Regions from separate parts of the Seohaeicola nanhaiensis genome, predicted to be linked through region 2. Evidence: riboswitches for the same ligand, from Rfam matches in the RefSeq annotation. Region 2 holds a riboswitch; the other holds the start of a gene.

Region 1 (15,888 bases), on a different contig from region 2:
CATTATCAGGAGACCGAGCATCACACCGCGATCTTCCGCGCGCATTTCGTCGAGAAGGGCCGCGAGGCGGCGCGGGCGGCCCTGGCGGTGTGCCGCACCCGGGCGGCGCTGGCGGCCTAACCGAGATAGTCGCGCAACACGGCGGGGGGATTGTCGAGCAGTTCTCCCGTCGCTGCCGGCGGCTCGGCCCGGCCTTCGGCGACAAGGATGACCTGCCCGGCGATCCGGCGGGCATCGGCGGGGTCATGGCTGACCATCAGCAGGGTGGCTTTCGTCTCGGTGGCGAGGGCCGCGACCAGATCGAGCATCTCCGACTTGAGCGCCGGGCCGAGCGCGGCGAAGGGTTCGTCAAGCAGCAGCAGCGGGCGGTTCTGCACCAGCACGCGGGCCAGCGCCGCGCGGTTTTGCTGACCGCCGGACAGGGCCGCGGGCTTGCGGTCGCCCATCGTGCGCAGGCCGACGCGGGACAGGGCCTCGCGCACCTGAGCCTGTTGCGTCTCGGTCAGGCGCAGGTCGGGGCGGATGCCAAGGCCGACGTTCTGCGCGACACTCAGATGCGGAAACAGGTTGCCGTCCTGGAACAGCATGGCGACCGGGCGTTGGCCGGGCGGGGCATGAGTGATGTCTTGGCCGTCCCAGGTGATGCGGCCCTGGATGACCGGGTGAAATCCCGCGATTGCCCCGAGCAGGGTCGATTTTCCGGCGCCCGAAGGGCCGATGACGGCGATCTTCGCGCCGGTCTCGACGGTGAGATCGGCGTCGAGGAAGAAGCCGCCGTTGTCGATGCGGGTCTGGTCAAGGCGAAGCATGGCGGCCTCCACGGTCGCAGAGCCAGAAGGCGGCGACGGACAGGATGAGGAGGAGGAGGGCGGCGCCGGCCGCGGCCTCCATCCGGTAGGCGGCCATCAGACGGTAGATTTGCAGCGGCAGCGTGGCGGTTTCCGGGTCGGCAAAGAGGGCGATCACCCCGAGGTCGCCCATCGAGAGGGCCGCCCCGAGCCCGGCGGCAAAGCCGATCTGCGGGCGCATCCGGGGCAGCAGGACGAGCCGCAGGAAGCTGGCCGAGGTCATGTTCAGCGTCGCAGCGAGGCGGGTGTGGCGCTGCACCTCTTCGCGCGCCTTGGGGACGAGGATGCGCAGGGCGAAGGGCAGCGACATGAGCGCATTGACCAACGCCGTCACCGGAAGCGCGAGGGCGAAGGGGCTGGCGACCGGGTTGATCAGCAGAAAGAGGCCCGCGCCCAGAACCAGCGGCGAGACGGCGAGGCCGAGCAGCCCGATGTGTTCGATGGCGGGCGCGCGGGCCGCGGCAATGGCCATCGGCAGGGCGAGCGCCAGCAGCACGGCGGTGCTGAGGGCGGCGACGCAAACAGAGACCAATGCGGCCGACCAGACCTGATGCGGCAGCTGGATGAGTCCGGGGAGACCGTTTGCGGCGATGGCGGCGAGCGGGGTCAGCAGAAACAGCGCGGCGGTGAGGATCAGGGCGGTGTCGAGCATCTTGAGGCCGGGGGTGCGCGCATCCCAGCGCTGAACCACGCGGTCAAGCCCGGCGCCGAAGCCGCCCTGCGCGGAGACGCCGAGCGCCAGGGTCGCGGCGGCCAGCGTCAGGGCGATCTGCACCAGCGAGAGCAGCGTCGCGCGGCCGAGGTCGAATTCGAAGCGGAAGGCCTGGTAGATGGCCAGCTCGATGGTGGTGGCGCGGGGGCCGCCGCCAAGGGTCAGCGCAACGGCGAAGCTGGTGAGGCAGATGGCGAAGACCAGCGCGGCGACGCCGGGCGCAGTCCGCGCCAGCATCGGACGTTCGAGCAGCCGCCAGATGTCGCGGGTATCCGCGCCGAGCTGGGCGGCCAGTCGGAAGCGTTCGGCGGGGATGTCCTGCCAGCCCTGCAGGATCAGGCGGGTTGCGAGCGGCAGGTTGAAGAAGACGTGGGCCAGGACAACGCCGTGAAGGCCGTAGACCGAAACCGGGGGCAGGCCGGCGAGGGTGAGCAGATCGTTCAGCCAGCCGCCGCGCCCGAAGACGGCCAGCAGGCCCAGCACGGCGACGATGACCGGCAGGATGAAGGGTGCGCCCAGCAGCGTGATCAGCAGCCCGCGGCCGGGAAAGCTGCGCCGCGCCAAAGCGCGGGCGACGGGGATCGCCAGGGCGACGCTGAAGAGGGCCGAGAGCGCGGCCTGCAGCACGGTGAAGCGGATTGCCGCGCCGTCCTGCGCTGCCAGTCCCGCCTCGGTTTCCGCGCGCAGGGCGACCGCGGCCAGGGCGGCGAGCAGCGTCGCGGCGACCAGCGCCGCCGCGACAAGGCCGGGCCAGAGGGTTACTGGCTGAGCGCGGTGAGCCATTCGGCCAGCGCGGCGTCCCGCACCTGTTCTGCCTCTGCCTCGGGGATGAGCAGCGATTTGTAGGGTTCGACCAGATCGTTGAAGCCCTCGGGCAGGCCGGCCTCGGGCGTCACGGCGGGATACATCCAGTTGGTGGTCGGAACCACCGACTGGAAGGCGTCGCTGGTGATGAACTGCAGGAACTGCTGGGCCAGTTCGGGCTGTTTGCTGGAGGCCAGCCGCGCGGCGACCTCGATCTGCATGTAATGGCCTTCGTCGAAGGCGGCGGCCTCCTTGGTTGTGTCGTTTTCGGCGATGATGTGATAGGCGGGTGAGGTGGTGTAGGAGAGCACCATGTCGGCCTCGCCTTCCAGGAACAGGCCATAGGCCTCGGACCAGCCCTTGGTCACGGTCACGATGTTGTCGGCCAGATCGGTCCAGACCTGCGCTGCATCGTCGCCATAGGCGGCCTTCACCCAGAGCAGCAGGCCGAGGCCGGGGGTAGAGGAGCGCGGATCCTCGATGATGATTTTCAGATCGCTTTTCGCCAGTTCCAGGAAGTCCTGGGGCACATGCTCAAGATCGGTCTTGTGCACGAAGGCGAAATATCCCCAGTCGTAGGGCACGAAGATGTCGTCGGACCAGTCGATCGGCAGATCGTACTCGGCTTCAACGCCGCTGGGCGCGAAGAGATCGGTGGACCGGGCGGCGGCGGTCAGGTTGGTGTCGAGGCCCAGAACCACGTCCGCGCCGGTGCGCGCACCTTCCAGCCGGATGCGCGCCATCAGGGCCGCGCCGTCGCCGGCGGTGACGAATTTCAGGTCACAGCCACATTCGGCCTCGAAGGCCTTTTCGATCTGCGGCCCGGGGCCCCAGTCGGTGACGAAGCTGTCATAGGTGTAGACGGTCAGTTCCGGCGTCTGGGCGAAGGCGCCCGTGGCACAGAGAACTCCCGCAGCAAATGTCAGATGTTTCATGGCATCCTCCTTGTTGCGGCTTTGGGCAAGGGTGGAGTGATGTCCATGACCTTCCCTCCGCCAGTGCTAACTGGTTCAGGTTCAACGGGTCTGCTTGCGCATCTCAGCCAGTCCTGGCACCCCGAGGTAGCGCAACATCTAGGGCGGCGAGGGTGCCCTTGCAAGGCAAATCCCCTTGAGCGGCATGGGCCACGCGGCTAAGGCAGGGGCGAAGGAGCCCGCCCATGACAACCAACAGCTTTGGCCATCTGTTCCGCGTCACCACCTGGGGCGAAAGCCACGGGCCGGCCATCGGGGCGACCGTGGACGGCTGCCCGCCCGGCGTGCCGGTGGACGAGGCGTTCCTCCAGCAGTGGCTGGACAAGCGCAAGCCGGGGCAGTCGAAGTTCACCACGCAGCGGCGCGAGGCGGACGAGGTCAGGATCCTGTCCGGCGTGTTCGAGGGGCAGACCACGGGGATGCCGGTCCAGTTGCTGATCGAGAACACCGACCAGCGGTCGAAGGATTATTCCGAGATCGCCGAGAAGTTCCGCCCCGGCCATGCCGACATTACCTATTGGCAGAAATACGGTATCCGCGACTATCGCGGCGGCGGCCGGTCCTCGGCGCGCGAGACGGCCAGCCGCGTGGCCGCGGGCGGGCTGGCGCGGGCGGCGCTGAAGGTGCTGGCGCCGGAGGTGGAGATCACCGGATACATGACCCGCGTGGGCGTGCACGAGATCGACCGCGCACGGTTCGATGCGGAGGAGATCGGGCGCAACCCGTTCTGGGGACCGGATGCCGAAATGGCGGCGCTCTGGGCCGATTACCTCGACGGGCTGCGAAAGTCGGGCAATTCGGTAGGCGCCGTCGTCGAAATCGTGGCCAAGGGCGTTCCGGCCGGTCTGGGCGCGCCGGTCTACAGCAAGCTCGACACCGATCTGGCCGCAGCGATGATGAGCATCAACGCGGTGAAGGGCGTCGAGATCGGCGAGGGCATGGCCGCGGCGATGCTGACCGGTGAAGAGAATGCCGACGAGATTTTCATGGGGAACGACGGCAAGCCCGTCTATTCCAGCAACCATGCCGGCGGCATCCTGGGTGGCATTTCGACCGGGCAGGATCTGGTGGTACGTTTTGCGGTCAAGCCGACTTCGTCGATCCTGAAGCCGCGCCAGACCATCACCAAGACGGGAGAGGCGGCAGAGATCGTCACCAAAGGCCGCCACGATCCCTGCGTGGGCATACGCGCCGTGCCGGTGGGCGAGGCGATGATGGCCTGCGTGATCCTGGATCACATGCTGTTGCATCGCGGGCAGGTCGGAGATAACCGCGGGCGGATCGGCTGAGCCCTTGTCGGCCATCTTTTCGATCACCTTTCCGATCTATGCGGCAATTGCCATCGGATATGTCCTGGTGGCGCGCGGCGTCTTTGTGCGCGACGACATGCTGGTGCTGGGCCGATACGTGCTGAACATCGCGATGCCGGCGCTGCTGTTTCACGCGCTGGCCTCGCGTCCGCTGGGCCAGATTGCCGACGTGGGGTACATGACGGCCTATCTGCTGGGCGGGGTGGCCGTGATGGGGCTGGGCTTTGTCTGGTTCAGCCTGACGGCGGCCGACAAGGGCCGGCGCGCCGTGGCCGTGATGGGGGTCAGCTGCCCCAATTCGGGTTATGTCGGCTATCCCGTGATGCTTTTGGTGATTCCGGATCAAGCCGGGGTGATCCTGGCGCTGAACATGCTGGTGGAGCTGGTCGTGCTGATTCCCCTCTCGCTGATCCTGCTGGACCTGTCGCAGGAGCGGGAGAGGGTTTCGCCCTGGGTGCGGGCGCGCCGGATTGCCGTGGATCTGCTGAAACGTCCGCTGATGATCGCGCTGATCCTCGGGCTTGCGGCGTCGGCGCTGGACCTGCCGGTGCCGGGTACGGTGGAGAAGCTGTTCCAGATGCTTGCATCCTCGGCTGCTGCGCTGGCGCTGGTGGTGATCGGCGGATCCCTGGTGGGGCTGCCGCTGAATGGCAACCGGTCGATGGCGGTGCAGATCGCGGTTGGCAAGCTGGTGGTGCACCCGGCGCTGGCTGCTGCGGCGGTGGTGCTGGTCAGTGCGCTTGCGCCCGGCGCACTCTCAGAGCCGATGGGGCGGGTGGCAATCCTGTCGGCGGCGATGCCGATCATGGGGATCTACCCGGTGCTGGCCCAGGAACGCGGCCTGGGCGGTGCGGCCTCGCTGGCGCTGCTGGTGGCGACGACTGCGGCCTTCGGCACCCTGTCGCTGGCGCTGGTCTGGCTGGGCTGACGCGGCTGAAACCCTGGGAGGGTTCCGGCCTGATTTCCGCTGCGGAGAAAGGCTGTCAGGGTTTGAACAGGCCCGCATATTCCTCGCGCAGCGCCTTCTTCTGGACCTTGCCCATGGTATTGCGGGGCAGTTCGTCGACCACGAGCACCTTCTTGGGCTGCTTGAACTTCGCGAGAACGGTCGAAAGCGCCTTGGCGATCGAATCCGGCTCTAACCCGGCTTTTTCGGGGACCACCACGGCCACCACGGCCTCGCCGAAATCGGGGTGGGGCACACCGATCACGGCGCTTTCGAGCACGCCGGGCATGTCGTCGATCAGGCTTTCGATCTCTTTCGGATAGACGTTGAAGCCGCCGGTGATGACAAGATCCTTCTGCCGCCCGACGATGACGTAATAACCGTCCGCGTCCTGCCGCGCGAGATCGCCGGTGATGAACCAGCCGTCGGGACGCAGCTCTTCCGCCGTCTTCTCGGGCATCTGCCAGTAGCCCTGAAAGACGTTCGGGCCGCGCACTTCCAGCACGCCGATCTCGCCCGGCGCGACCTCGGTGCCGTTGTCGGTGATGCGCACCTCGACGCCGGGCAGGGCAAAGCCCACGGTGCCGGCGCGGCGCTCGCCCTCGTAGGGGTTGGAGGTGTTCATGTTGGTCTCGGTCATGCCGTAGCGTTCGAGGATGCGGTGACCGGTGCGCGACTCCCACTGTTCGTGGGTGTCGACCAGCAGCGGCGCCGAGCCCGAGACGAAGAGGCGCATGTTGCCGGCGCGCTCGCGGGTGAGGCGGTCATCGGCGAGCAGGCGGGTGTAGAAGGTAGGCACACCCATCAGCGCCGTGGACGTGGGCATCGCCTGAAGGATCGCCTCGGGGTCGAAGCCAGGCAGGAAGACCACCTGGCAGCCGGCCAGCAGCGCCACGTTGGTGGCGACGAAAAGGCCGTGGGTGTGGAAGATCGGCAGGGCGTGGATCAGAACGTCATCCGCCGTGAAGCGCCAGTGGTCGCGCAGAACGCGCGAGTTGGAGGCGAGGTTGGCGTGGCTCAGCATGGCGCCCTTGGAGCGCCCGGTGGTCCCCGAGGTGTAGAGGATCGCGGCAAGATCGCCCGCCTCGCGCGGGGCAGGGTCGAACCCTGTCTGGACGTCAGCCAGTTCGCGCAATGTGCCGTGCCCGGTGGCGTCGAGTGTCATCACCTTGGCGTCGCCCGATACGCTCTTGGTCTCGTCCAGCCGCCTCGGATCGCAGACCACGACGCGGGGGGTGGCGTCGCCGATGAAATAGGCGATCTCGGCGGCGGTATAGGCCGTGTTGAGCGGGAGAAAGATGCCGCCGGCCATCACCGTGCCGAGATAGAGCTGGATGGCCTCGATGGTCTTGGAGACCTGAACCGCCACCCGGTCGCCCGGCAGCACGCCCAGCGCGACCAGCGCCGCCGCCATCTGTTCGGCGCCCTGGAAAAGGCTTCCGAAGGTGACGGTGCCTCCGTCGGGCAGTTGCGCGAACACAGCGTCTTCGCGTCCGATGCTCGACTGCCGCAGCGCGTGGGTCAGGTGGTTGGTGTCGTACATTAGGGATCCTCCCGGGGGCTTGCGCCCTATCTGCCCGGCGCAGGGGCATAAAATCAAGTCGGGCCGTTGATCTTTCCGAAATGCCGACGCAGGGTCCGCGCGATGCCCGAGACGCTTTCTTCCCACCGGCCCGGACTCGCTATTGCGTTCAAGCTGAGCGCGATGGCGATCTTTTCCGTGATGTCCGCGATGATCAAGGCCGCCACAGCCGAGGTTCCGTCGGGCGAGGCAGTGTTTTTTCGCGCCTTCTTCGCGATCCCGGTGATACTCGGCTGGCTGGTGCTGCGTGGCGAGTTGCGGCGCGGTCTGGTCACGCGGAACATCCGGGGCCATTTCCTGCGCGGTCTGCTGGGCACGGTGGGAATGCTGCTGTCATTCGCCGGTCTGTCGCTGCTGCCGCTGCCCGAGGTGACGGCCATCGGCTATGCCACACCGATCTTCACGATGATCCTGGCCGCGGTGATCCTGGGCGAGCGGTTCCGGCTGATCCGGCTGTCGGCGGTTGCGGTCGGTCTGGTCGGCGTGGTGATCATGCTGTGGCCCCGGCTGGGCGGTGCCGCCTCACTGGAGCAGGGCGCCGCTCTGGGCGCGGTGCTGGTTCTTGGCTCGACCATGGCGAGCGCGATGGTGCAGATCCACATCCGCCAGTTGGTGCAGACCGAGCATACTGCGGCGGTGGTGTTCTATTTCATGACATCCGCCGCGGTGCTGTCGCTGTTCACCCTGCCGTTCGGATGGGTCGTACCCTCGGGCGAAACGCTGGCGCTGCTGGTCGGCGCCGGGTTGATCGGGGGCGTGGGGCAGGCGCTGATGACCTCTGCCTATCGTTATGGGCAGGCGTCGATGCTGGCACCCTACGACTATACCTCGATGATCTTCGCGATCATCCTGGGGTATGTCTGGTTCTCGGAACTGCCGCAGGCGATCACGCTTATGGGCGCGGCGCTGGTGATCGCCGGCAATGTGGCGGTGATCCTGCGCGAGCGCTATCTGGGCATCGAGCGGACCAAGGCGCGGTCGGTCAGCGACCCGAAGGCATAAGGCTCTAACAAGGGGATTGCGACATGAACGACGAGCACAAGGCGAAGATGCAGGCGGTGCAGGCCGACAAGGCCGCCCGCAAGGCCGAACTGCGCGACCCCGAGCGCGGGCTGGTTCTGGTGCATACCGGCAAGGGCAAAGGCAAGACCTCGTCCGCCTTCGGCGTGCTGGCGCGGGCGCTGGGCTGGAAGCAGTCGGTCGGTGTGGTGCAATTCATCAAGGGCAAATGGGTGACAGGCGAGCGGCGGTTCTTCGAGGATCTGGGCGTCGCCTGGCATTCGATGGGCGAGGGCTTTACCTGGGACACGCAGGACCGCGAGCGCGACATTGCCGCGGCGCAGGCGGCCTTTGCCAAGGCGCGTCAGATGATGGAGAGCGGAGAATTCGATCTGGTCGTTCTGGACGAGATCAACATCGCGATGCGCTATGAGTATCTGTCGGTGCCCGAGGTTCTGGCCGGGCTGGAGGCCCGTCACCCGCGCACGGCCGTCATTCTGACCGGACGCGATGCCAAGCCGGAGATCTGTGACTATGCCGATCTGGTAACCGAGATGACCGAGGTCAAACATCCGATCAAGGCCGGCATCAAGGCGCAGCGCGGGATCGACTTCTGAGTGGGCGGGGCCCCTTGGCGGGGCCCCGTCCGTGATCAGATCGACGCGGTTTCCGGATCGAGCGTGACCGACCAGAGTTCGGTGTTGCCGACGTCCATCAGGCGCACCTTCATCTGCTGGGTCGCGCCGTCGATATCGACCAGACCGAAGAACTGAAGCCCGGCGGAGGGCGGCAGGTTGGCCTGTCCGGCCTCGGGCGCCTTGATGAATTTCAGCTCGGGCCCGAAGGTCGGGTCGAGATCGTTCGGGCCGAAGGTGCCAGCGTGCAGCGGGCCCGAGACGAATTCCCAGAACGGTTCGAAATCCTGGAATTGCGCCTTGTTAGGGTCGTAGTAGTGGGCGGCGGTATAGTGCACGTCGGCGGTGAGCCAGACGGTGTTCAGGATCCGCGCGGACTTGATGAAGCGCAGAAGTTCGGCAATCTCGATCTCGCGCCCGCCCGGGGCGCCGGTGCCGCGGTCGGCCACGGCCTCGATCTTGTCGCCATCGGGAACCACCAGACCCAGCGGCATGTCCGCGGCGATCACCTTCCAGGTTGCCTGCGATTGTGCCAGCTCGCGCTTCAGCCAGGCCACCTGTTCGGCGCCCAGGATGCGGGCCTCGTCCGAGAGTTCGGATTGCGGCGTGTCGGTATTGGCGCCGCGATAGCTGCGCATGTCGAGGAAGAAGATGTCGAGCATCGGGCCGTAGGCGATCTTGCGATAGACGCGGCCCGGCTCGGCCGGGGTATAGCGGATCGGCGTCATCTCGTGGAAGGCGCGGCCGGCACGCGCGGCCAGCAGGGCGATGTTCTTCTCGGTATAGCGCTCGTCGGCGCTGAGGTCCTTGGAGGATGACCAGTTGTTGACGACCTCGTGGTCATCCCACTGGAAGAAGGTCGGGCAGACCGCGTTGAGCGCGCGCACATGCTCGTCCATCATGTTGTATTTCCACTGGCCGCGATATTCGTCCAGCGTCTCGGCCACCTTGCGCTTTTCGTCGATCAGCACGGTGTTCTTCCAGATCGTCTGGCCGTCCTTTTCGACAGTGTCCTGCATCGCGCCGTCGGCATAGATGGTGTCGCCGGAATGCAGGAAGAAGTCGGGGCGGTGCTGTGCCATTGTGGCATAGGTGCGCATCCCCTGATCGTCGATGCCCCAGCCCTGGCCGGCGGTGTCACCCGACCAGGCAAAGCGGATGTCGCGGCGTGACATGGCGGCGGTGCGGAACTGGCCGACCAGCGGCTCGGACAGGGCGTTGACGTCCGACAGGTCGGCGGCGGTGAAGCGGTAGAAGATGTCCTGATCCGATGGCAGGCCTTCGACCAGGCGCTTGATCGCGAAATCGCTGTCGGGCAGCGCGTTCAGTGGCGCGAGCTTGCGGGCATCGGCAAAGCTCTCGGTGGTCGAGACTTCCATCATCACCCGGGCGGGGCGGTCGGTGCGTGTCCAGATCATGCCGGAGGTGGTGTCGATGTCGCCCGATTGCAGGCCATGGGTAAAGACCGGGCGCGAGGAGGCGCGGCTGATGGCAGGCATGGCGAGGCTGGCCGCGAAGGCTGTGCCGCCGGCGAGGACGGCGCGGCGGGTGGGTCGGAGGAGTCTGGTCATGCAAGGATTCCCTGATGCTGGCCCGAACGCGGGCGGGAGTGAACAGGGGCCATCAACCGCAGAATTGTGAAAGCTGCGGATCGTCCGGGTAACGGTTGCGCGAAGTTTTGGTGACGGGTGTCAGTCCGCAGCAGGCTCTGCGTGGGAAGTCAGAGCCTGTTTCAGCGTGGTGATCTTCTGGCGAAGGTCGATCAGCTCGGGGATCGACAGGCCCGTTGCGTCGAGGATGCATCGGGTGATGCGATCGGACTCGGGCTGAAGCGCGCGGGCCTTTTCGGTGAGCGAGACGGTCACCATCCTTTCGTCGTCGCGCGAGCGGGTGCGGGAGATCAACCCCGAGTCTTCCATACGTTTGAGCAGGGGCGTGAGCGTGTTGGATTCGAGGCCCAGCGCGGTCCCGATCTGTCGGACGTTCTGCCCGTCTTCTGCCCAGAGCGCGACCAGCACCAGATATTGCGGATAGGTCAGCCCCAGCGGCGCCAGCAGCGGGCGGTAGAGATGTGTCATCGCGTGACTCGCCGAATAAAGCGAGAAGCAGAGCATGTCGGAAATATTCAGGGGTCTGGTCATGGAACAAATTTAGGGCGCGCGCGATTGAATCGCAAGGGATTGAAAGTCGGGAGACCTCGGGCTATATGAATCTCACACGATTAAATCGCACACGATCCAAAAGGAGACTCATATGGCCATTTCCCCCGTCTACACCGCTGCTGCCACCGCAACCGGAGGCCGCGACGGCCGTTCGAAAACCGAGGACGGGTCGCTGGATGTGAAGCTGGGCGTGCCGACGGAAATGGGCGGCAAGGGCGACGGCAACAATCCGGAGCAGCTGTTCGCAGCGGGTTACGCGGCCTGCTATCTCGGCGCGATGAAATTCGCGACGACGCAGGACAAGTCGCTGGCAAAGGTACCGGCCGACACCACGGTGACCGCAAAGGTCGGGATTGGCCCGCGGGCGGACAAGGGCTTTGGCATCAAGGTCGATCTGGAAGTGAAGATGCCGGGTCTCGACAAGGCCGAGGCGCAGAAGATCGCCGACGCCGGCCACGAAATCTGCCCCTATTCGAACGCGATCAAGGGCAACGTGGACGTGACGACCTCGGTCGCCTGATACCTAGCGCGGCAGCCGGTCCAGATCGGCTGCCGCCTCTGCCAGACCCCAGGGCGGGTTGATCACCACCATGCCGCTGCCGATCATGCCGTGACCTTCGCGGGCGGGTGGGAAGGTCAGCCGATGGTGCAGGATTTCGCCTTGCAGACCCTGGATTTCTTTTAGCACAGCCTGTTCCGCCCCCGAGGCGAGGATCGGATACCAGAGCATCAGCACACCCACCGGCCATTTGCGATGCAGGGTCTGCATCAGCTTGGGCATCGCGGTGAAGTCGTCCTTGATCTCGTAACTCGGGTCGATCAACAGCAGCCCCCGGCGCGGCGTCGGCGGACAGAGCGACAGCGCCATCTGGACGCCATCCGTCTCGCGTACGTCGATGCCCGGGAAGTCCGCGCGCAGGGCACGGGCCTCGGCGGGGTGACGCTCGGCCAGGACCATCCGGTCGCCTGGCCGCAGCAGGGCCTGCGCGAGGAAGGGAGAGCCCGGATAAGCCGATGGTCCGCCCTTGGCGCGGGCCGCCGCAAGAGCTTTCAGATAGGGATGATCGTGCGGAAAATGCGGCTCTGCACGGGTGATTCCTGCGGCGGCCTCACCGGTCTTGAGCGCCTCCGGCGAGGTCAGGTCATAGAGACCCCGGCCCGAATGCGTCTCGATATAGACCATCGGCTTGGGCTTCTGGCCCATATAGGCGAGCGCGGAGGCCAGCAAAGCGTGCTTGTGCACGTCGGCCATGTTCCCGGCATGATAGGCGTGCTGGTAGGAGAGCATGGCCGTGTTCCGAAAGGGGACGGCGGGGCAAGCCCCGCCCAGTGCCAGCAGAGGGCGCGTTACGCGCGCACGAGCTTTTCGTAGCTTTCCGCGATGTCGCGCGTCAGGGCCCCGACCTCGAAGGTGTAGTCGCCGATCTGGCCGACCGGCGTCACCTCGGCGGCGGTGCCGGTCAGCCAGCACTGCTCGAAGCTTTCCAGCTCTTCCGGCATGATGTGCCGCTCGTGGACCTTGATCTGCTTGTCTTCCAGCATCCCGATCACGGTCTGGCGGGTCAGGCCGTTCAGGAAGCAGTCGGCCTTGGGCGTGTGAACCTCGCCGTTCTTGACGAAGAAGATGTTGGCGCCCGTCGCCTCGGCCACGTAGCCGCGGTAGTCCATGAACAGCGCGTCCGAACAGCCCTTGGCCTCGGCGGCGTGTTTGGACATGGTGCAGATCATGTAGAGACCGGCCGCCTTGGCGTGGACGGGAATCGTTTCGGGGGAGGGGCGCTTCCATTTGGAAATGTCGAGCTTTGCGCCCTTGAACTTGGCATCGCCGTAATAGTTGCCCCATTCCCAGCCGGTGATGGCGAGGCGGACGGGGTTGCGGCGGGCCGAGACGCCCATGTCTTCGCCGGCGCCACGCCAGGCGACCGCACGCACGTAGGCGTCGGTCCAGCCGTTGGCGGCGAGCATGTCGTATTTCGCCTTCTCGATTTCCTCCACCGAGTAGGGGATTTCGAAATCGAGCATCTGGGCCGAGGCCTTGAGGCGCTTGGAGTGCTCGACACCCTTGAAGATCTTGCCGTTGTAGCAGCGCTCGCCCTCGAAGACCGAGCTGGCATAGTGCATCGCATGGGTCAGGATGTGTACATTCGCATCGCGCCAGTCGATCAGCTTGCCGTCCATCCAGATCTTGCCGTCGCGGTCATCATAGGTCGTCATGTCGCTTCTCCACACAGGCGAATGTCTTTGCATTTGTTGCGCCGTCATATCCGGATCGGACATATTATTGCGCCAAATTGAGCGGTCACTACCGCTTGGCCCTTGGAATGTCAACAAGGCTGACTTATGCTTTGCAAAATTGACTCCGAGGAGAGGCTGTTGGAGACGCGCGCATCGCAGGGGTTTGGCGGAGAGAGCCTGCTCTTCCTCACAGACGAACAGTTGCGTCAGGGGATAGAGGCGATGTTCTTTGCCTATCGCGGGTTTACCGCCGATCCCGACCGCATCCTGGATGACCTTGCCTATGGGAGAGCGCATCACCGCGCTGTGCACTTCATCAACCGCGCACCGGGCACGACGGTGAACAACCTGCTGGCCATCCTCGGAGTGACCAAGCAGAGCCTGAACCGGGTGCTGCGGTCGCTGATCGAGGACGGGCTGGTGGAAAGCCGGGTGGGCACGGCGGACAAGCGCGAGCGCCACCTTTACCTGACGGAGCAGGGGCGGGCGCTGGAGACCAAACTTTCCGACGCGCAGCGGGCGCGGATGCGGGCGGCCTTTCGTGAGGCGGGACCGGAGGCGGTGGCCGGGTTCCGGCAGGTGCTGGAGGCAATGATGGACCCAGAGATGCGCCGCGCCTACGCCCGGCTGCGGGACAATGCATGATGACCGATTTCGACGCCCATCTGCTGATTGTCGATGACGACGAACGAATTCGGGAGCTTTTGAAGAAGTTCCTGATCCGGCATGGGTTTCTGGTGACGGCGGCGCGCGACGCGGCCCATGCGCGGCGGATCCTGTCGGGGCTGGATTTCGATCTGATCGTTCTGGACGTGATGATGCCGGGAGAGGACGGGATCAGCCTGACCCGGGCGCTGCGCACCGACAAGGACACGCCGATCCTGCTGCTGACGGCACGTGGCGAGACCGAAAACCGGATCGCGGGGCTGGAGGCTGGGGCGGACGACTATCTGGCCAAGCCCTTTGAGCCGAAGGAGCTGTTGCTGCGGATCAATGCGATTTTGCGGCGGATGCCTGAAGCGCCGGCGCCCTCGACGGCGCCGAAGATCCTGCATCTGGGGCCGGTGCGCTATGACATCGAGCGGGGCGAGATGTGGCAGGGCGAAGAGCTGGTGCGGCTGACCGCGACGGAAAGCCAGCTGATGCGCATTTTTGCGGCCCGCCCGGGCGAGGCGGTGAGCCGGACCAAGCTGGTGGAGGACCTCGGCCGCGACCGGGGCCAGGCGCAGGAGCGGGCGGTGGACGTGCAGATCACCCGGCTGCGGCGCAAGATCGAGAGCAACCCGAAACAGCCGCGCTATTTGCAGACCGTGCGCGGTGCGGGCTACATGCTGGCGCCGGACTGACCCGGCGTTGCCCTTGCGGCGCGGGCGGTCCTGAGTATTTGGAAAGAGAAGAAGCCAGAGGGGGAGCCCGATGACCACAGCCCTGATCACCCATGCCGACTGTCTCGCGCATGTCACGCCCGAAGGGCACCCGGAGCGGGTGGCGCGGCTGGAGCATGTCCTGCATGCGCTGGAGCCGCTGGACCTGAAGCGCGTGACCGCGCCTCTGGCGGCAGAGGACGACATCCTGCGCCTGCATCCGGCGGGCTATCTTGCCGATCTCAAGCGCAAGAGTCCGGCGGAAGGCTGGGTGCAGCTGGACGACGACACCTTCATGTCGCCGGGCACGATGACCGCGGCGTTCCGCGCGGCGGGGGCGGCGATCCGGGCGGTGGACATGGTGCTGGGCGGGGAGGTGAAGAACGCCTTCGCCGCGATCCGGCCGCCGGGACACCATGCCGAGACCGAGACGCCGATGGGCTTCTGCCTGTTCGGCAATGTGGCACTGGCGGCGAAACATGCGCTCGACTTCCACGGGCTGAAACGGGTCGCGATTGTCGATTTCGACGTGCATCACGGCAATGGCACGCAGGACCTTCTTTGGGACGAGGCGCGCGCGCTGGTGATCACCAGCCAGCAGATGCCGTTGTGGCCGGGCACCGGCAAGCCGAGCGAGACCGGCGTGCACGACACCATCCTGAACGTCCCGCTGCCGCCGGGCAGTGACGGGGCCACGATGCGCGCCGAATACGAGCGGCAGGTCTTCCCGCGACTGCGCGCGTTCAAGCCCGAGCTGATCATCATTTCGGCCGGGTTCGACGCCCATGCAGAGGATCCTTTGGCCCAGCTGGAATGGCAGACCGAGGATTTCGCCTGGCTGACCCGGCGACTTTGCGCCATCGCGGAAGAGGTCTGCGGCGGGCGTGTGGTCTCGACCCTGGAAGGCGGCTATGATCTGGGCGCGCTCGCCGCCGGGGCGAAGGCGCATGTGGAAGAACTGATCGAGGCCGGCAAATGAGCCAGAAACCCGTCAATGAGATGACCTTCGAAGAGGCGATGAAAGAGCTGGAAACGGTGGTCGACGCGCTGGAGAAGGGCGACGTGGCGCTGGATGCGTCCATCGCGCTGTATGAACGCGGCGCGGCGCTGAAGAAGCGGTGCGAGGAAGAGCTGAAGCGGGCCGAGGAAAAGGTCGCGGCCATCACGCTGGGGGCGGATGGCGCGCCCACGGGGTTGAAGCCCGTCGAAGGGCTCTGAACCGTGGACCAACTCGAGGGTCGCCGGATCCCCGACCTGGATGCGCTGCCCTTCCCGGCCGCGCTGGAACGGGCGGGCCAGCTGGCGCAGGGACGGATA
Region 2 (15,888 bases):
GCGCGCTGCTGGTACCGCTGGCCACCGTCGTCACCCCGAACCTGCCCGAGGCGGCGGTCCTGCTGGGGCGCGGCGACCGTTGGACAGCGGACTCCATGCAGGCGGCGCGCAGCGATCTTCTGGCATTGGGTGTGGAATGGGTGCTGCTGAAGGGCGGCCATCTGGAAGGCAGCGACGACAGCACCGACCTGCTGTTCGGACCGCAGGGCACCACCGCCCTGCCCGCGCCGCGCATTGCCACGACCAACGACCACGGCACCGGCTGCACCCTGTCCTCGGCCATCGCCGCGCTATTGCCGGCCCATGGCGTGGAAGAGGCGGTGCGGCGGGCCAAGACCTATCTGCACGGCGCGCTGGCGGCGAGTGACCGGCTGGACGTGGGTCAGGGCCACGGGCCGGTGCACCATTTCCATGCACTCTGGCCCTCAGCGCGTTAGGCGGTCGATCTCGGCCCGGAGGCGGCGGGCGGCAGCCTCCGGGTCCGGCTGCCCGCAGATCGCCGAAACCACCGCGAGCCCCTTCGCCCCGGCCGCCAAGGTCTGTGCGACATGGTCTACCTTCAGCCCGCCGATGGCCACCGCAGGCACCGGACAGGCTGCCACCTGCGCCGCCAGACCGTCGAAGCCGACGGGCGTCTTGTGGTCGGTCTTGGTTGGCGTGGCAAAGACCGGGCCGGCGCCGACGTAATCGACCATCGCGGGGTCGACCCGCGCCGCCAGGTCCGGCGTTTCGACCGAGAGACCCAGCAGCATTTCCGGGCCAATCAGCGCCCGCGCCTCGATGACGCTCATGTCACCCTGGCCGATATGCACACCGTCCGCGCCGATCTCGACCGCCGCCGCCACGTCGTCGTTGACGATCAGCCGCGCGCCTGAACCAGCAAGCGCGGCCTTCAGGGCCAGCCCGGTCTCGACCATCGCCGCCGTGCCGCCCTCCTTGTCGCGCAGCTGCACCATGGTTGCCCCGCCCGCCACGGCGCGGCGCGCGGTCTCGACCATCCCGATCCCGGCACAGAGGCCGGGATCGAGCACGAGGTAGAGCGAGAGGTCGAACGATGGCTTCATGCCGGAACGGGCTCTTCGGCACGGATGACCGCCTCACCCGCCAGCGCCTCGGGTGTCACCGCCTGCAGCGCATCGAGGAAACGCGGCGCAAAGCTGCCCGGCCCCGTGGCGCCCTCATGGGCGCGTTGCCCTGCCACCGCGAAATGCGCCAGCGCGGCGACGGTGGCGTCGAAGGGATCCTCGGCCACCGCCGCATAAGCCCCGCAGAGGCAGGTCAGCGAACAGCCAAGCGCGGTGTTCATCGGCATCCAGGGCGAACCGCCCGAAATCCGCGCCGCGCGGCTGCCATCGGTGACGAAATCCACCTCGCCCGTCACCGCCACCACGCCGCCGGTCTCATGGGCCAGCCAGCGCGCGCCCTTCTCGGCGGCGGCCACGGGATCGCGGCCATCGACGCCTTGCCCCCGGCTCGCCTCGCCCGCCAGCGCCAGCACTTCCGAGGCATTGCCCCGGATGATCGTCGGGCGCAGTCGGACCAACTCTGCCGAGACATCGCGCCGATAGCCCGTTGCCTGACAGGCGACCGGATCCAGCACCCAGGGCCGACCCGCCGCCTGCGCGCCGGCAATCGCCGCGCGCATCCCCGCCACGAAGGCCGGCGACAGCGTGCCGATATTGACCGTCAGCGCCCCGGCGATGCGGGCGAATTCCTCGGCCTCCTCGACGTCGGAGACCATGGCCGGACTGGCCCCGGCCGCCAGCACCACATTGGCGGCGATGTTCATCGCCACATAGTTGGTGATGCATTGCACCAGCGGCGGGCTGGCGCGCAGTACGGCCAGAAGGGTTGCGGGTGTCTGGGTCATGCCTTGTCCTCCAGCGGCAGGTAAAGTTCTCCGCCTTCGCGGAATTTCTCGGCCATCTGCGCCATGCCCGCCTTCTGGGCCTCGGCGCGGATGTCGTGCGAGATGCGCATCGAGCAGAACTTCGGCCCGCACATCGAACAGAAATGCGCGACCTTGTGCGCCTCCTTGGGCAGGGTCTCGTCATGCATCGACCGCGCGGTCTCGGGGTCGAGGCTCAGGTTGAACTGATCCTCCCAGCGGAACTCGAACCGCGCGCGGCTCAGCGCGTCGTCGCGGATCCGCGCCGCCGGGTGGCCCTTGGCGAGATCGGCGGCGTGGGCCGCGATCTTGTAGGTGATCACCCCCACCTTCACGTCGTCCCGGTCCGGCAGCCCCAGATGCTCCTTCGGCGTCACGTAGCAGAGCATCGCCGTGCCGAACCAGCCGATCATCGCCGCGCCGATGCCGCTGGTGATATGATCGTATCCCGGCGCGATGTCGGTGGTGAGCGGCCCCAGCGTATAGAACGGCGCCTCGCCGCAGACCGCCAGCTGCTTGTCCATGTTCGCCTTGATCTTGTGCATCGGCACATGGCCCGGCCCCTCGATCATCACCTGGCAGTCCTTGGCCCAGGCGATCTGCGTCAGCTCGCCCAGCGTCTCCAGCTCGGCGAATTGCGCCTGGTCGTTGGCATCGGCGATGGAGCCCGGACGCAGCCCGTCGCCCAGGCTGAACGACACGTCATAAGCCCTTGCGATATCGCAGATTTCATCGAAATGTTCGTAGAGGAAGCTCTCGCGGTGGTGATGCAGGCACCACTTGGCCATGATCGACCCGCCGCGTGACACGATCCCCGTCACCCGGTTCACCGTCATCGGGATCATGTGAAGCCGCACGCCCGCATGGATGGTGAAATAATCCACCCCCTGCTCGGCCTGTTCGATCAGCGTGTCGCGGAACACCTCCCAGCTCAGTTCCTCGGCGATGCCGCCCACCTTCTCCAGCGCCTGATAGAGCGGCACGGTCCCGATGGGCACCGGGCTGTTGCGCAGGATCCAGTCGCGGATGTTATGGATGTTGCGCCCGGTCGAGAGGTCCATCACCGTATCCGCGCCCCAGCGCGTCGCCCAGACCATCTTCTCCACCTCCTCGGCCATCGACGAGGTCACGGCGGAGTTGCCGATATTGGCATTGATCTTGACAAGGAAGTTGCGCCCGATGGCCATCGGCTCGGCCTCGGGGTGGTTGATGTTGGCAGGGATGATCGCCCGCCCCCGCGCGATCTCGTCCCGCACGAACTCCGGCGTGATGACATCGGGAATTTCGGCGCCAAAGCTCTCGCCGTCGCGTAGCAGCGCCTCTTTCGCCGCCTGCCGCCCCATGTTCTCGCGGATCGCGACGAACTCCATCTCCGGCGTGACGATCCCGGCGCGGGCATAGGCCATCTGCGTCACGGCCCTCCCGTTCGCCGCCCGGCGCGGCGCATGGCGCACCGGAAACTCGGGCACCAGCCGCGCGCCATCGGCAAAGCCGTTGTCCTCGGGCCGCACATGCCGCCCCGCGTAGGTCTCGGTATCGCCGCGTGCAGCCACCCAGGCCTCCCGCAGACGCGGCAGGCCGCGGTCGAGGACGATATCAGCCTCCGGGTCGGTATAAGGCCCCGAGCTGTCATAGACCGTCACCGACGGTTCGCCGGCAGTCGGATGCAGGTCGATCTCGCGCATGGGCACGCGGATGTCGGGGTGCAGCACGCCCCGGTGCCAGACGCGGCGCGAGCCGGGCAAGGGCCCGGTGGTGACGGTGGGTGTCAGATCTTTCATCGGTCGGAGCCTCCAGAGCTCAAAGCGTTGGAGACCCAGTTCCGCGTTCGAATGGAGGAAGACCGAACGGAATACGTCTGTGACGTATCGGCAAGCGCCGCGCGGCCGGTGCACCATCCCTACGCCAGTATGAACTGGATCAGGTTCATCGGGTCACTGCGCTGCGCCTTGCGGCACGATCAGTATCTCAGCCCCTTGTCGGGACCCCCCAGGTGAGTCCGCACACCCTGCGCGCGCCGCGCGCGCTTGTCAACCGCAGGGGCAGGCCACGGCCCGCCCCCGGGATCACGCGGCGCCTGCCGCTTCTCTGGTTCGAAAAATACCTCCGCCGGAGGCAGCCGCGCGCCCCGCGCGGCTTCGCGCCCGGAACGGGCGCGCGCGGCCTCAGCCGCGTCCGATGAAGGGCATGTTGGTTGCCATCACCGTCATGAACTGCACGTTGGCCTCGAGCGGCAGCCCGGCCATGTAGCGCACCGACGAGGCGACATGGCTCACATCCATCACCGCCTCGACAGCGATCGAGCCATCGGCCTGCGGCATTCCCGTGGTCATCTTGCGCGCCATCTCGGTCAGGGCGTTGCCAATATCGATCTGGCCGCAGGCGATGTTGAACGGCCGCCCGTCCAGCGAGATCGTCCGCGTCAGCCCGGTGATCGCATGTTTCGACGCAGTATAGGCCACCGAGCCCCAGCGCGGCACATGGGCCGAGATCGAGCCGTTGTTGATGATCCGCCCGCCCTGCGGGCTCTGGTGGCGCATCCGGCCAAAGGCGGCGCGGGCCACCAGGAAGGCACCGTTCAGGTTGATGTCGATCACCCGCCGCCAGTCGTCGACGGCGATCTCGTCGATCGGCGCGCCGGCCAGGCTGACCCCGGCGTTGTTGAAAACCGCGTCGAGGTGCCCCCAGGCCTCCATCGCCTTGTCGAAGGCCGCGTCCACCTGCGCCTCGTCGGTCACGTCGCAGGGCAGCACCAGCGCATTTTGATCGCCTGCCGCCGTCTCTTCCAGCGCCCCGGCGCGGCGGCCGATCAGCCCGACCCGCCAGCCATCGGCCAGGAAGGTTTCGGCGCAGGCGCGGCCGATGCCGCTGCCCGCTCCGGTGATGATGATAGTCTTGCTCATGAGGCGTCCTTCAATGGTTGTCGCGGGGCAGGTCGCGGGCGACCTTCTGATAGGCGGTCGCCAGTTCCAGGCAGCCGCCATCGGCCAGCTGGCCGACATGGGTGCGGTAGATTTCCTGCCAGGGGGTCTGGTTGTGGATCTCCGGCGGGGTCCAGGCGTCCTTTCGGGCCTGCCACTCGGCTTCGTCCACCAACGCGTCCATCCGGCTGGCGTTGAGGTCCAGCCGCACCATGTCGCCGGTCCTGAGGTAGGCTAGCCCGCCGCCGACCACCGACTCGGGCGAGGCGTTCAGGATAGACGGGCTTTCCGAGGTGCCCGACTGCCGCCCGTCCCCGACCGTGGGCAGGTGGTTGATCCCCGCCTTGATCACCGCATCCGGCGGCTGCATGTTCACCACCTCGGCCGAGCCGGGATAGCCGACGCATCCGACGCCACGAATGAACAGGATCGTCGTCTCGTCGATCTTCAGATCGGGATCGTTGATCCGGTCGTGGTAATCCTCCGGCCCCTCGAAGACCACCGCGCGGGCCTCGTAGATGCCCTCCTTGCCAGGCGTCGACAGGAAGCGCTTGCGGAAGTCGGCCGAGATCACGCTGGTCTTCATCAGCGCCGAGTCAAACAGATTGCCCGACAGCACCAGAAACCCTGCATTCTCGCGCAGCGGGTTGGCGACCGTCTTGATCACGTCGAGATCGCGGCTCTCCCAGCCTTCCAGGTTCTCGCCCATGGTCTTGCCGGTGGCGGTCATCACCCCGTCGTGCAGCCGCCCGGCCTTGCGCAGCTCGCCCATGATCGCCGGCACACCGCCGGCGCGGAAAAAGCTTTCGCCCAGGTATTCGCCCGCCGGCTGCATGTTCAGCAACAGCGGCACCTTGAAGCCGATGGTCTCCCAGTCCTTCACGTTCAGCTTCACCCCGGCATGGCGCGCGATGGCCTGAAGGTGCGGCGGCGCATTGGTCGAGCCGCCGATGGCGCCGTTGACGATGATCGCGTTCTCGAAGGCCTCGCGGGTCAGGATGTCCGAGGGTTTGAGATCCTCATAGACCATCGCAACGATCCGCTTGCCGGTCTCGTAGGCCATGTTCATCCGCTCGCGGAAGGGCGCGGGGATGGCCGAGTTGCCGGTCAGCGACATCCCCAGCGCCTCGGCCATGGCGTTCATGGTGCTGGCCGTGCCCATCGAGTTGCAATGCCCGAGCGAGGGCGCCGAGGCACAGACGCGCGACATGAATTCCTCGTAGTCGATCTTGCCTTCGCTCAGCAGACGGCGGCTTTCCCAGACGATGGTGCCCGATCCGGCGCGCTTGCCCTTCCACCAGCCGTCCAGCATCGGCCCGCCGTTCAGCGCGATGGCTGGGATGTCGACGGTCGCCGCCCCCATCAGCATGGCGGGGGTCGTCTTGTCGCAGCCGGTGGTCAGCACCACGCCGTCGATGGGATAGCCATGCAGCACCTCGACCAGCGACAGATAGGCCAGGTTGCGGTCCAGCGCCGCGGTCGGCCGTTTGCCGGTCTCCTGGATCGGATGCACCGGGAATTCCATCGGAATGCCGCCGCCGTCGCGGATGCCGGCCTTGATGCGATCCATCAGGAAGACGTGGATCTTGTTGCAGGGCGCGATGTCGCTGCCGGTATTGGCGATGCCGATGATCGGCTTTTCCCCTTGCAACTCGCCCCGCGTATAGGCCTGGTTCTGATAGCGCTCGACATACAGCGCGGTCATACCGGGGTTGTTCGGATTGTCGAACCACTCCTGCGACCGGAATCTCTTGCCTGCACGGGTATTTGTCATAGTGATGGTTCCTCGTCTCGAAGCGGCCTCGGAAGGATTGAGGCAGCTTCTCAATTTGGTATACCAAATTCAAGAGCCATCTTGTGCCCCGCCACTCCATAAAGGATTTCCCATGATCGAAGACACGCCCCTCCTGACCATCCGTGTCCCCCTGCCCCGCCCGACAGAGGCGCAGATCGCCGCCTTTCAGGGTGTGCCGACCGGCTTTGTCGCAGATGCGCTGGGCGGCGGCGGGGCGATGGCGGCCAATATCAAGCCGCTGGGCGACGGCCGCGATCTGCCCTTTGTCGCCGCCGGCCCGGCGCTGACTGCCGACAACGGCCCGGCCGACATCCTGGCCACCCAGGCGGCGCTGGCCCATATCCGGCCGGGTGATATTCTCGTCTCCTCGGCGGCGGGCCATCAGGGTTGCGCGGCGGCAGGCGACCGGGTGATCGGGATGCTCAAGAACGCCGGGGGCGCGGGATTTGTGACCGATGGCCCGATGCGCGACTACGCCGGTATCGTTGCGGTCGGCCTGCCCGCCTGGTGCACCGGGCTGATCCCTTCTTCGCCCTTCGCCAAGGGGCCGGGCAAGGTGGGCTTTGCGGTGCAGGTCGGCGGCCAGCAGGTCGAAACCGGCGACATGATCGTCGCCGACCGCGACGGCGTGGTCGTGGTGCCCTTCGCCCGCATCGACGCGGTGATCGCCAGGCTGGCCGTGGTGCGCGAGCTGGAAGAGGCGCTGGATGCGCGCGTCGCCCAGGGCCTCAAGGTGCCAGGCGCGATTGTCGAGCTTCTGGCCAGCCCCGCCACCCGGCGGATCGAAAAGGAATGACTAGCGGAAGGCGCTGCGCGCCCCGGCGCTTTCCTGCGTCCTGAAGATCGAGGTGGTGTCGGGCGCCGGCGGCAGCGGCAGGCGCACCGGCACCCGCTCGACCCGTGGCGTCAGGCAGGGCTGGCCGGTGACCATCCGCTCTTCCAGATCGCGCCAGAAGGCCTGCTGGTCCAGCCGGGTGTAATAGGCGCCGGTGCCCAGCAGCGGCCAGGCATCGCCCGCCGCGAGTTCATAGAACAGGATCAACCGCGCCCGGTCGCTGGTATTGGGGGCCGAGCCGTGCAGGGTGCGGACGTGGTGCACCGTCATGTCCCCAGCCTTTCCGGTCAGCGTCACGATGCGATCCCTCTCGAACAGAGGATCGTCCGGGTCGATCGCGCCGGCGAAGACACCGTTGGCATGATGGCTCAGGATCGGCCCCCTGTGGGTGCCCGGGATCACCATCAGCGGGCCATTGGCCTCGTCCACATCCTCCAGCATCAGCCCGAAGGCCAGCAGGTCGTCGTTGGTATGCGGGTAGAAGGCCCAGTCCTGATGCCACTCCACCGCGCGTCCGCCGCCCGGCGCCTTGGTATTGAGCTTGGAGGTCAGCAGCACCGTATCCGGACCCAGCAGTTCGTTCAGCACCTGGGTCAAGGGTGAGTCACGCAGCACCTCCCAGAAATACGGGTCCTGCCTGTGCGGCAGCTTGATCCGCGTCAGGCGCGGGGTGTCGGCTGTATGGCCCTTGTCGAGGTCATAGGCCGCGTTGCTCTCGGTGACAGTGCGCGAGGCGTCGATCAGGCCGTAGGTGATCTCGCGCAGCCGCGTCAGCTGCTCGGGCGTCACCGCGTTCTCCACCTTCAGATATCCGTTCTCGGCATAGAACCGTTTCTGCTCGGCCGTCAGCATGTCACTTCCCCTTGTCCAACGCCTCGGCGAGGTCCAGCCCGTTCCAGTGGGCCCCGCGATCGGCCGGCATCGGCGATGTCCGGTTTGTCCGCCATGTGCCCTCTCTAAAGGCTGGCCGTGATGCCGCCATCTACGAACAGCGTGTGCCCGTTGACGAAAGCCGACGCGTCCGAAGCGAGGAAGATGCAGGCGCCCACCAGTTCCTCGACCTTGCCCCAGCGCCCCGCCGGGGTGCGCTTTTCCAGCCATTCGGTAAAGGCCGGGTCCGCCACAAGCGCGGCATTCAGCGGCGTGTCGAAATAGCCCGGCGCGATGGCGTTGCAGTTCAGCCCGTTGCGCGCCCAGTCGGTCGCCATGCCCTTGGTCAGGTTCGCCACTGCGCCCTTGGTCGCCGTATAGGGCGCGATGCCCGGACGGGCGAGCGCGGTCTGCACGCTGGCGATGTTGATGATCTTGCCCGCGCCGCGCCCGATCATGTGCCGCGCGACCGCCTGCCCGACGTGAAAGACACTGGCGACATTGGTCTGCAACAGCTGCTCGAAGGCCTCTGGCGGGAACTCTTCCAGCGGCGCGCGGTGCTGCATCCCGGCGTTGTTTACCAGAATGTCGATGGCGCCATGCTCGGCCTCGAACCCCTCGACCGCCGCGCGCACCGCCGCGTGATCGGTCGCGTCGAACGGCAGTTCGAAAACCTCCGCCCCCTCGCGCCGCAGCGATTCCGCCGCTCCGGCCAGCCGGTCGGCATTGCGCGCGTTCAGCTCGACCGAGGCTCCCGCCTGCGTCAGCCCGCGCGCCAGCGCGAACCCGATCCCCAGCGACGAACCGGTGACAAGCGCCCGGCGCCCGGTCAGATCGAAAAGCTGCATATTTCCTCCCCTTGGTCGGGCCTTGACCGCCTTGCCGCTTGCAAAAATGGTATACCATTTCTAGGGTATTGCAAGGGCGCTTCCGGCGCGTGGATCCTGGGGGAGGACACTACTTGAAAGCGCTTTATGTGCATGGCGCGAAGGACTTGCGCCTGGGCGACTGCCCCGACCCCGCACCCGGCCCCGGAGAGGTCCGCATCGCCATCGCGCGCGGCGGAATCTGCGGATCGGACCTGCATTACTACAGCCACGGCGGCTTCGGCACGGTGCGCGTGCGCGAACCGATGATCCTGGGCCACGAGGTTTCGGGCCATGTCACTGCGCTGGGCGAAGGCGTCAGCGGGCTGAGCGAGGGCGATCTTGTCGCCGTCTCGCCCTCGCGGCCCTGCGGCGCTTGCGACTACTGCCACCGGGGGCTGCCGAACCATTGCCTGAACATGGCCTTCTACGGCTCGGCCATGCCCTTCCCGCATATCCAGGGCGCCTTCCGCGACGTGCTGGTGGCGAAGGCCAGCCAATGCGTGCGCGCCGATGGCCTCGACCCCGCGCAGGCGGCGATGGCCGAGCCGCTGTCTGTCTGCCTGCACGCCGTCAGCCGCGCCGGCCCGCTGCTGGGCCGCCGGGTGCTGGTGACGGGCTGCGGCCCCATCGGCGTGCTCTCGATCCTCGCCGCGCGCCGCGCCGGTGCGGGCGAGATCATCGCCACCGACATCGCAGAACGCGCGCTGAATTACGCCCATGCCGCCGGGGCCGATGTCGTGCTGAACACCGCCGTCACGCCCGAGGCGCTGACGCCCTATACCGCCGGCAAGGGACAGATCGACGTGCTCCTCGAATGTTCGGGGGCCGAGCCCGCACTGGTCGCCGCCCTGCCCGCGATGCGCCCGCGCGGCATCGTGGTGCAGCTGGGCCTCGGCGGCGACATGCGCCTGCCGATGATGATGATCACCGCCAAGGAACTGGATCTGCGCGGATCGTTCCGCTTTCACGAGGAATTCGCCAGCGCCGTCCGCTTCATGGCCGGCGGGCTGATCGACGTCACGCCCCTGCTGACCCACAGCTTTGCCCTGTCCGACTTCCAGACCGCCTTCGAGACCGCCTCGGACCGCAGCCGCGCGATGAAGGTGCAGCTGGAGTTCGCCGGGTGCTGACCTTCGCGCTCGCCGTCTTCCTGCTGATCGTGACACCGGGGCCGGGTGTTCTGTCGATTGCGGGCGTCGGCGCGGCCTACGGATTTCGCGCGGGGCTCTCCTATCTGATCGGCCTGTTCATCGGCACCAATCTTGTTGCGCTGGCGGTGATCTCGGGCCTTGCCGCCATCGTGCTGGGCGTGCCGGTGATCCGCATGGTGCTGATGGCCGCCTCCATCGCCTACCTGCTCTATCTCGCCGCAAAGATCGCCTTTGCCGGCACCAAACTCGCCTTCATCGAGGCGCGAACCGCCCCGGGCATCGCCGCCGGGCTTATGCTGCAGGCGATCAACCCGAAGGCCTATGCGGTCAATACCGCGTTTTATTCGGGCTTCCCGATCTACCCCGACAACTTCACCACCGAGGTCATCGCCAAGCTGATCGTCTCGAACCTGATCTGGATCCCGATCCACCTAGGCTGGCTCTGGGCCGGTGTCGCGCTGCACCGCCTGAACCTGCCCGAAGCCACCCAGCGCCGCATCAATTACCTCATGGCCGCCGCCATGTTGGGCGTCGTGCTGCTGGCGCTGGTTTCGGCCACAAGATGAAGAAAGGCTGACACATGACTGAACCTACAACATATTCCGGCGTCTGGCCTGTTGCCCCCACGCCGTTCCACGATACTGGCGAAGTCGACGAGGACGGCATGCGCCGTGTGCTCGACTGCATGATCGACCAGGGCGTCGACGGCATCTGCATCCTCGCCAACTTCTCGGAGCAATTCCTGATCTCGGACGAGGAACGCTTTCGCCTGATGCGTCTCTCGGCCGAGCATATCGGAGGGCGCGTGCCTCTGATCGTTACCATCTCGCATTTCGCCACGCCCATCGTGGTGGCCCGCGCAAAACAGGCGCAGAGCCTGGGCGCCGATATCGTAATGATGATGCCGCCCTATCACGGCGCGCTGCTCAAGGGCACACCCGAACAGACCTTCGAGCAATTCCGCGCGGTGGGCGAGGTCGGGATTCCGATCATGCTGCAGGACGCGCCGCTGTCGGGCGTGGACCTGCCCGTGCCGCTGCTGGTGAAGATGGCGCAGGAAATCGAGGCGCTGAAGCTTTTCAAGATTGAATGCGCCCAGGCGGCGGCCAAACTCCGCGCGCTGATCGCCGCGGGGGGCGCCGCCATCGAGGGGCCCTTCGACGGCGAAGAGGGCATCACCCTGCTGGCCGATCTCGACGCCGGGGCGACGGGCTGCATGACCAGCGCCATGATTCCCGACCTGATCGGCCCGGTGGTGCGCGACTTCCTTGCGGGCGACAAGGACGCCGCAACAAGGGGTTACGCGCGCATCCTGCCCGCGATCAACCACGAGAACCGCCAGTGCGGCTTCCGTGCCGCCAAGGCGGCGATGGTGGCGGGCGGGGTCATCGCCTCGGACTTCTGCCGCCACCCCATCGCCCCGCTGCACCCCGCTACCCGCGCCATGCTGCTAGACCTGCTGACCCCGCTCGACCCGCTGGTCCTGCGCTGGGGCCGCTGAAGGAGACCGCCCATGCCCCTGCCCCTCGACAACCCCGATCCGAACGCCACGCTGACCGGGCGCGTCTGGCGCCCCGGTATCGGCCCGGCGCTGGTCGCCCTGCGCGGCGACAGCGTGGTCGACCTGACCAGCCGCGAGACGCCCACGCTGCGCGACCTGCTCGAGGCTGACGCCCCCGCGGATCGCGTGCGCTCGGCGCCGGGCGAAACACTCTGCGCGTTGTCGGACCTCGGGAAGGATGGCGCGCCAGTCCTGCTCGCCCCGCCCGACCTGCAGGCGATCAAGGCCAGCGGCGTGACCTTCGCGCGCTCCATGGTCGAACGCGTGATCGAGGAACAGGCCGCCGGCAACGCCGACCGCGCCAAGGCGATCCGCGACCGCGTCGCCTCGGTCATCGGCGAGAGCCTGCGCGGCATCGTTCCAGGGTCGGAAAAGGCGATGGAGGTCAAAAAACTGCTCCAGGCCGAAAAGCTCTGGTCGCCTTATCTGGAGGTCGGCATCGGCCCCGATGCCGAAGTCTTCACCAAATGCCAGCCGATGGCATCGGTGGGTTTTGACGCCGATGTCGGGCTGCACCCGATCTCGACCTGGAACAACCCCGAGCCGGAGATCGTGCTGGCGGTGAACAGCACCGGCGAGATCCTCGGCGCGACACTCGGCAACGACGTCAACCTGCGCGACATCGAGGGGCGCTCGGCGCTCTTGCTCGGGAAGGCCAAGGACAACAACGCCTCGTGCGCCATCGGCCCGTTCCTGCGGCTGTTCGACGACGGCTACACGATGGACGACGTTCACAACGCCGAACTGGACCTGAAGGTGACTGGCACGGACGGCTTTGTCATGGAGGGCCATTCCTCGATGCGCGAGATCAGCCGCAAGCCGGCCGATATCGTCGCCCAGACCATCGGTCGGCATCACCAGTATCCCGACGGCTTCTTCCTGTTCCTCGGCACGCTTTTCGCGCCGATCCAGGACCGCGACGCGCCGGGCAAGGGCTTCACCCACAAGACGGGCGACGTGGTCACCATCTCGGAGCCGCGGCTGGGCACCCTGCGCAACACCGTGCGCCTGTCGACCGAATGCCCGGAATGGACCTTTGGCACCGCCGCCCTGATGCGCAACCTCGCCGGACGAGGGCTGCTGTGAGCGCGACGATCTTCGACGGCACCGAATGCAAGCTGGGCGAAGGGCCGCTCTGGCACCCCGAACGGCAGGAGTTCTTCTGGTTCGACATCGGCGCGCACCGGCTCTACGCCCGCGCCGGCGACGACCGGCGGATGTGGCAGTTCGACGGCCATGTCTCGGCCGCCGGATGGATCGACCGCGACCGCCTGCTGGTGGCGCACGAACGCGCGCTGCTGGTCTTCGATATCGAGACCGGTGAAATCGAACACCTCTGCGATCTCGAGGCCGACAATCCCGGCACAAGGTCCAACGATGGCCGTGCCGACCCCTGGGGCGGCTTCTGGATTGGCACGATGAGCAAGACACTGGAACGTGGCGCGGGGTCCTTCTACCGCTACTACAAGGGCGAACTGCGCCAGCTTTACACCGGCATCACCGTGACGAACGCTCAGTGCTTCAGCCCCGACGGCCGCTATGCCTATTTCGCCGACACCCCGACCGGCAAGGTGATGCGCCAGCGCCTGGACGATATCAACGGCTGGCCCAAGGGCGCGCCCGAGTTGTTTCTCGACCTGCCCGCCGACCAGTTCCGCCCGGACGGCGCGGTGATCGACGCCGAGGGCAATTTCTGGTGCGCGCATTACGGGCATGGCAAAGTCACCTGCCATTCGGCTAAGGGCGAGCTCATGCAGACCCATCCGATTCCCGCCCGCCAGTCGACCTGCCCCGCCTTCGTCGGGCCAAATCTCGACCGGATGCTGGTCACCTCCGCCTGGCAGAACCTCAGCGACGATCAGCGCGCCGCCGACCGCGCCGCCGGCAAGACCTTCGAAATCGCGCCCGGCGTCACCGGTCAGGCCGAACACCGGGTCGAGCTGTGACCTCTCTTCTGGCGCTCGGCGAATGCATGATCGAACTCGCCCCGCGCGAGGATGGTGCGCTGCGCAAGGGCTTTGCCGGTGACACCTTCAACACCGCCTGGTATGCCCGCCGCCTGCTGCCCGACGACTGGAGTGTCGCATATGGCACCTGCGTCGGCACCGATATGGTTTCGGACGAGATGGTCGCCTTCATGACGGGCGAAGGGATCGACACCAGCGCCATCCGCCGGATCCCCGACCGCACCGTCGGGCTTTACATGATCAGCCTGCGCGAGGGCGAGCGCAGCTTTTCCTACTGGCGCGGCCAGTCGGCGGCGCGGCTTCTAGCGGCGGACGAGGCCTGGCTCGACGCCACGCTGGCGGGTCGCAGCTGCATCCACCTTTCGGGCATCACGCTCGCGATACTGACGCCCGCCCACCGCGAGGCGCTCTGCGCCGCGCTGGCGCGCGCGCGGGCGCAGGGCTGCCACATCGCCTTCGACACCAACCTGCGCCCCCGCCTGTGGGAGAATGCCGAGGCGATGAAGGCCGGCCTGACCCTCGGCGCCTCGGTCGCCGATACGGTGCTGCCAAGCTTTGACGAGGAAACCGGCCTGTTCGGCGACAGCTCGCCCGCGGCGACCGCAGACCGCTACGCCGCACTGGGCGCGCGCGAGGTCTGCGTGAAGAACGGCGGCCAGGCGCTTCATATCCTTTCGGAAGGCGATCTGCACAGCTTCACACCGCCCGCCGTCCGGCAGGTCGACAGCACCGCCGCCGGGGACAGCTTTGGCGCGGCCTGGCTGGCCGCCCGGCTGACCGGCGCCGATATCGAAACGGCGGCCGAACGCGCGATGGCGCTGGCTGCTCAGGTTATTCAGGAACGCGGCGCGCTGGTCCGCTCGATCTTCGACAAGGTCTAAAGCTGCATCGTCCCCACGCTGGCGCCGCCGCAGACATAAAGCGTCTGCCCGGTGACGAACCCGCTTGCCGGATCGCAGAAGAACAGGAAGGCGTTCGACACATCCTCGACTGTGCCCAGCCGCCCGACCGGGATGCGCCGCGCCAGCTCGGCCTCGCGCGCACTGCCCTTCGGCACGATGCCCCAGAAATTGTCGGTCTGGATCGGCCCCGGCGCGACCACGTTGACCGTGATCCCATGCGGCGCCAGTTCCAGCGCCCAGGTGCGCGCCATGCCGATCATCCCGGCCTTGGTCGCCGAATAGGCGGTGCGCGTCGGCACCCCCAACGCGGCGCGCGAGGCGTTGAAGACCACCCGGCCAAAGCCGCGCGCCTTCATCGCCGGCAGCACCGCCTGCACCAGCGTCAGCGCCGCGCCCAGATGCAGCTGCGCCAGCCCGGCGATATCCTCCGGCCGGGCGTCCTCCACCAGGTTCGGCCAGATCAGCCCGGCATTGTGCACCAGATGCGTCACCTCGTGGCGTGCCGCAATGTCCGCCGCCACCCGCGCCACCGCGCCGGCATCCAGCAGATCGCATTCGACGCTCTCCAGTTGCTCATGCGTCCAGTCCGGCGCGTTGAGCGCGATCGAGATCACGCGATACCCCCGCTCCAGCAGCCGCTTCGCCAGATCGGCGCCGATGCCCTGGCTGCCGCCGGTCACGATTGCCGTATACCCGCTCATGCCGCGTCCCCCGGCACCAGCGCCAGCACCCGCAGCGGGCTGCCCGTGCCGCCCTTGATCTTGAGCGGCGCGGCGATCAGCACCGCCCCGGTCGGCGGCAGCTGGTCGAGGCCCCTGAGGCATTGCAGCCCGAACTTTCCGGCTCCGTGCAGCAGGTAGTGCGCCGGATAGGGCGGGTCGTAATGCGCGCCCTGCCCGGCGTCGGTGCCTACCGTCTCGGTGCCGAACCCGCGCACATCGCGCGCCAGCAGCGCACGGATCGCCGCCGGAGTTGGACCCGGCGAATGCGGCCCGTCCTCGGCCATGTTCAGATAGTCGGCCCCCGACCGTTTCGACCAGTCGGTGCGCATCAGCACCCAGGCGCCGCAAGGGATCGCGCCATGTTCGGCCTCATGCGCCGCGATGATCTCGGGCGTCAGCTTGAAATC

The links. Region 2 has a riboswitch for thiamine pyrophosphate ahead of thiC (phosphomethylpyrimidine synthase ThiC). Riboswitches for the same ligand answer to the same signal wherever they lie in the genome.
Region 1: another riboswitch for thiamine pyrophosphate. It lies ahead of thiB (thiamine ABC transporter substrate binding subunit); the one in region 2 lies ahead of thiC (phosphomethylpyrimidine synthase ThiC).

What each region holds. Positions count from the first base shown of each region.
Region 1 is NZ_JBHSGI010000009.1:399,318-415,205, forward strand. Features, by position in the region: gene ACFO5X_RS12265 (6,7-dimethyl-8-ribityllumazine synthase) at 1-120, shown strand, start outside; gene thiQ (thiamine ABC transporter ATP-binding protein) at 117-809, opposite strand; gene ACFO5X_RS12275 (thiamine/thiamine pyrophosphate ABC transporter permease ThiP) at 796-2,343, opposite strand; gene thiB (thiamine ABC transporter substrate binding subunit) at 2,319-3,299, opposite strand; TPP riboswitch at 3,335-3,433, opposite strand; gene aroC (chorismate synthase) at 3,524-4,627, shown strand; gene ACFO5X_RS12290 (AEC family transporter) at 4,632-5,576, shown strand; gene ACFO5X_RS12295 (malonate--CoA ligase) at 5,632-7,137, opposite strand; gene ACFO5X_RS12300 (DMT family transporter) at 7,240-8,178, shown strand; gene cobO (cob(I)yrinic acid a,c-diamide adenosyltransferase) at 8,202-8,792, shown strand; gene ACFO5X_RS12310 (alkaline phosphatase D family protein) at 8,828-10,381, opposite strand; gene ACFO5X_RS12315 (MarR family winged helix-turn-helix transcriptional regulator) at 10,502-10,951, opposite strand; gene ACFO5X_RS12320 (organic hydroperoxide resistance protein) at 11,064-11,492, shown strand; gene ACFO5X_RS12325 (23S rRNA (adenine(2030)-N(6))-methyltransferase RlmJ) at 11,496-12,260, opposite strand; gene ACFO5X_RS12330 (branched-chain amino acid aminotransferase) at 12,320-13,186, opposite strand; gene ACFO5X_RS12335 (MarR family winged helix-turn-helix transcriptional regulator) at 13,313-13,852, shown strand; gene ACFO5X_RS12340 (response regulator) at 13,852-14,553, shown strand; gene ACFO5X_RS12345 (histone deacetylase family protein) at 14,624-15,550, shown strand; gene ACFO5X_RS12350 (exodeoxyribonuclease VII small subunit) at 15,547-15,789, shown strand; gene ACFO5X_RS12355 (polyprenyl synthetase family protein) at 15,793-15,888, shown strand, end outside.
Region 2 is NZ_JBHSGI010000034.1:217,874-233,761, reverse strand. Features, by position in the region: gene thiD (bifunctional hydroxymethylpyrimidine kinase/phosphomethylpyrimidine kinase) at 1-437, shown strand, start outside; gene thiE (thiamine phosphate synthase) at 426-1,064, opposite strand; gene thiM (hydroxyethylthiazole kinase) at 1,061-1,870, opposite strand; gene thiC (phosphomethylpyrimidine synthase ThiC) at 1,867-3,669, opposite strand; TPP riboswitch at 3,768-3,890, opposite strand; gene ACFO5X_RS25095 (SDR family oxidoreductase) at 4,054-4,791, opposite strand; gene ACFO5X_RS25090 (IlvD/Edd family dehydratase) at 4,802-6,583, opposite strand; gene ACFO5X_RS25085 (RraA family protein) at 6,696-7,400, shown strand; gene ACFO5X_RS25080 (phytanoyl-CoA dioxygenase family protein) at 7,401-8,291, opposite strand; gene ACFO5X_RS25075 (SDR family oxidoreductase) at 8,396-9,157, opposite strand; gene ACFO5X_RS25070 (L-idonate 5-dehydrogenase) at 9,271-10,308, shown strand; gene ACFO5X_RS25065 (LysE family translocator) at 10,302-10,895, shown strand; gene ACFO5X_RS25060 (dihydrodipicolinate synthase family protein) at 10,910-11,830, shown strand; gene ACFO5X_RS25055 (fumarylacetoacetate hydrolase family protein) at 11,843-12,976, shown strand; gene ACFO5X_RS25050 (SMP-30/gluconolactonase/LRE family protein) at 12,973-13,836, shown strand; gene ACFO5X_RS25045 (sugar kinase) at 13,833-14,738, shown strand; gene ACFO5X_RS25040 (SDR family NAD(P)-dependent oxidoreductase) at 14,735-15,460, opposite strand; gene ACFO5X_RS25035 (cyclase family protein) at 15,457-15,888, opposite strand, start outside.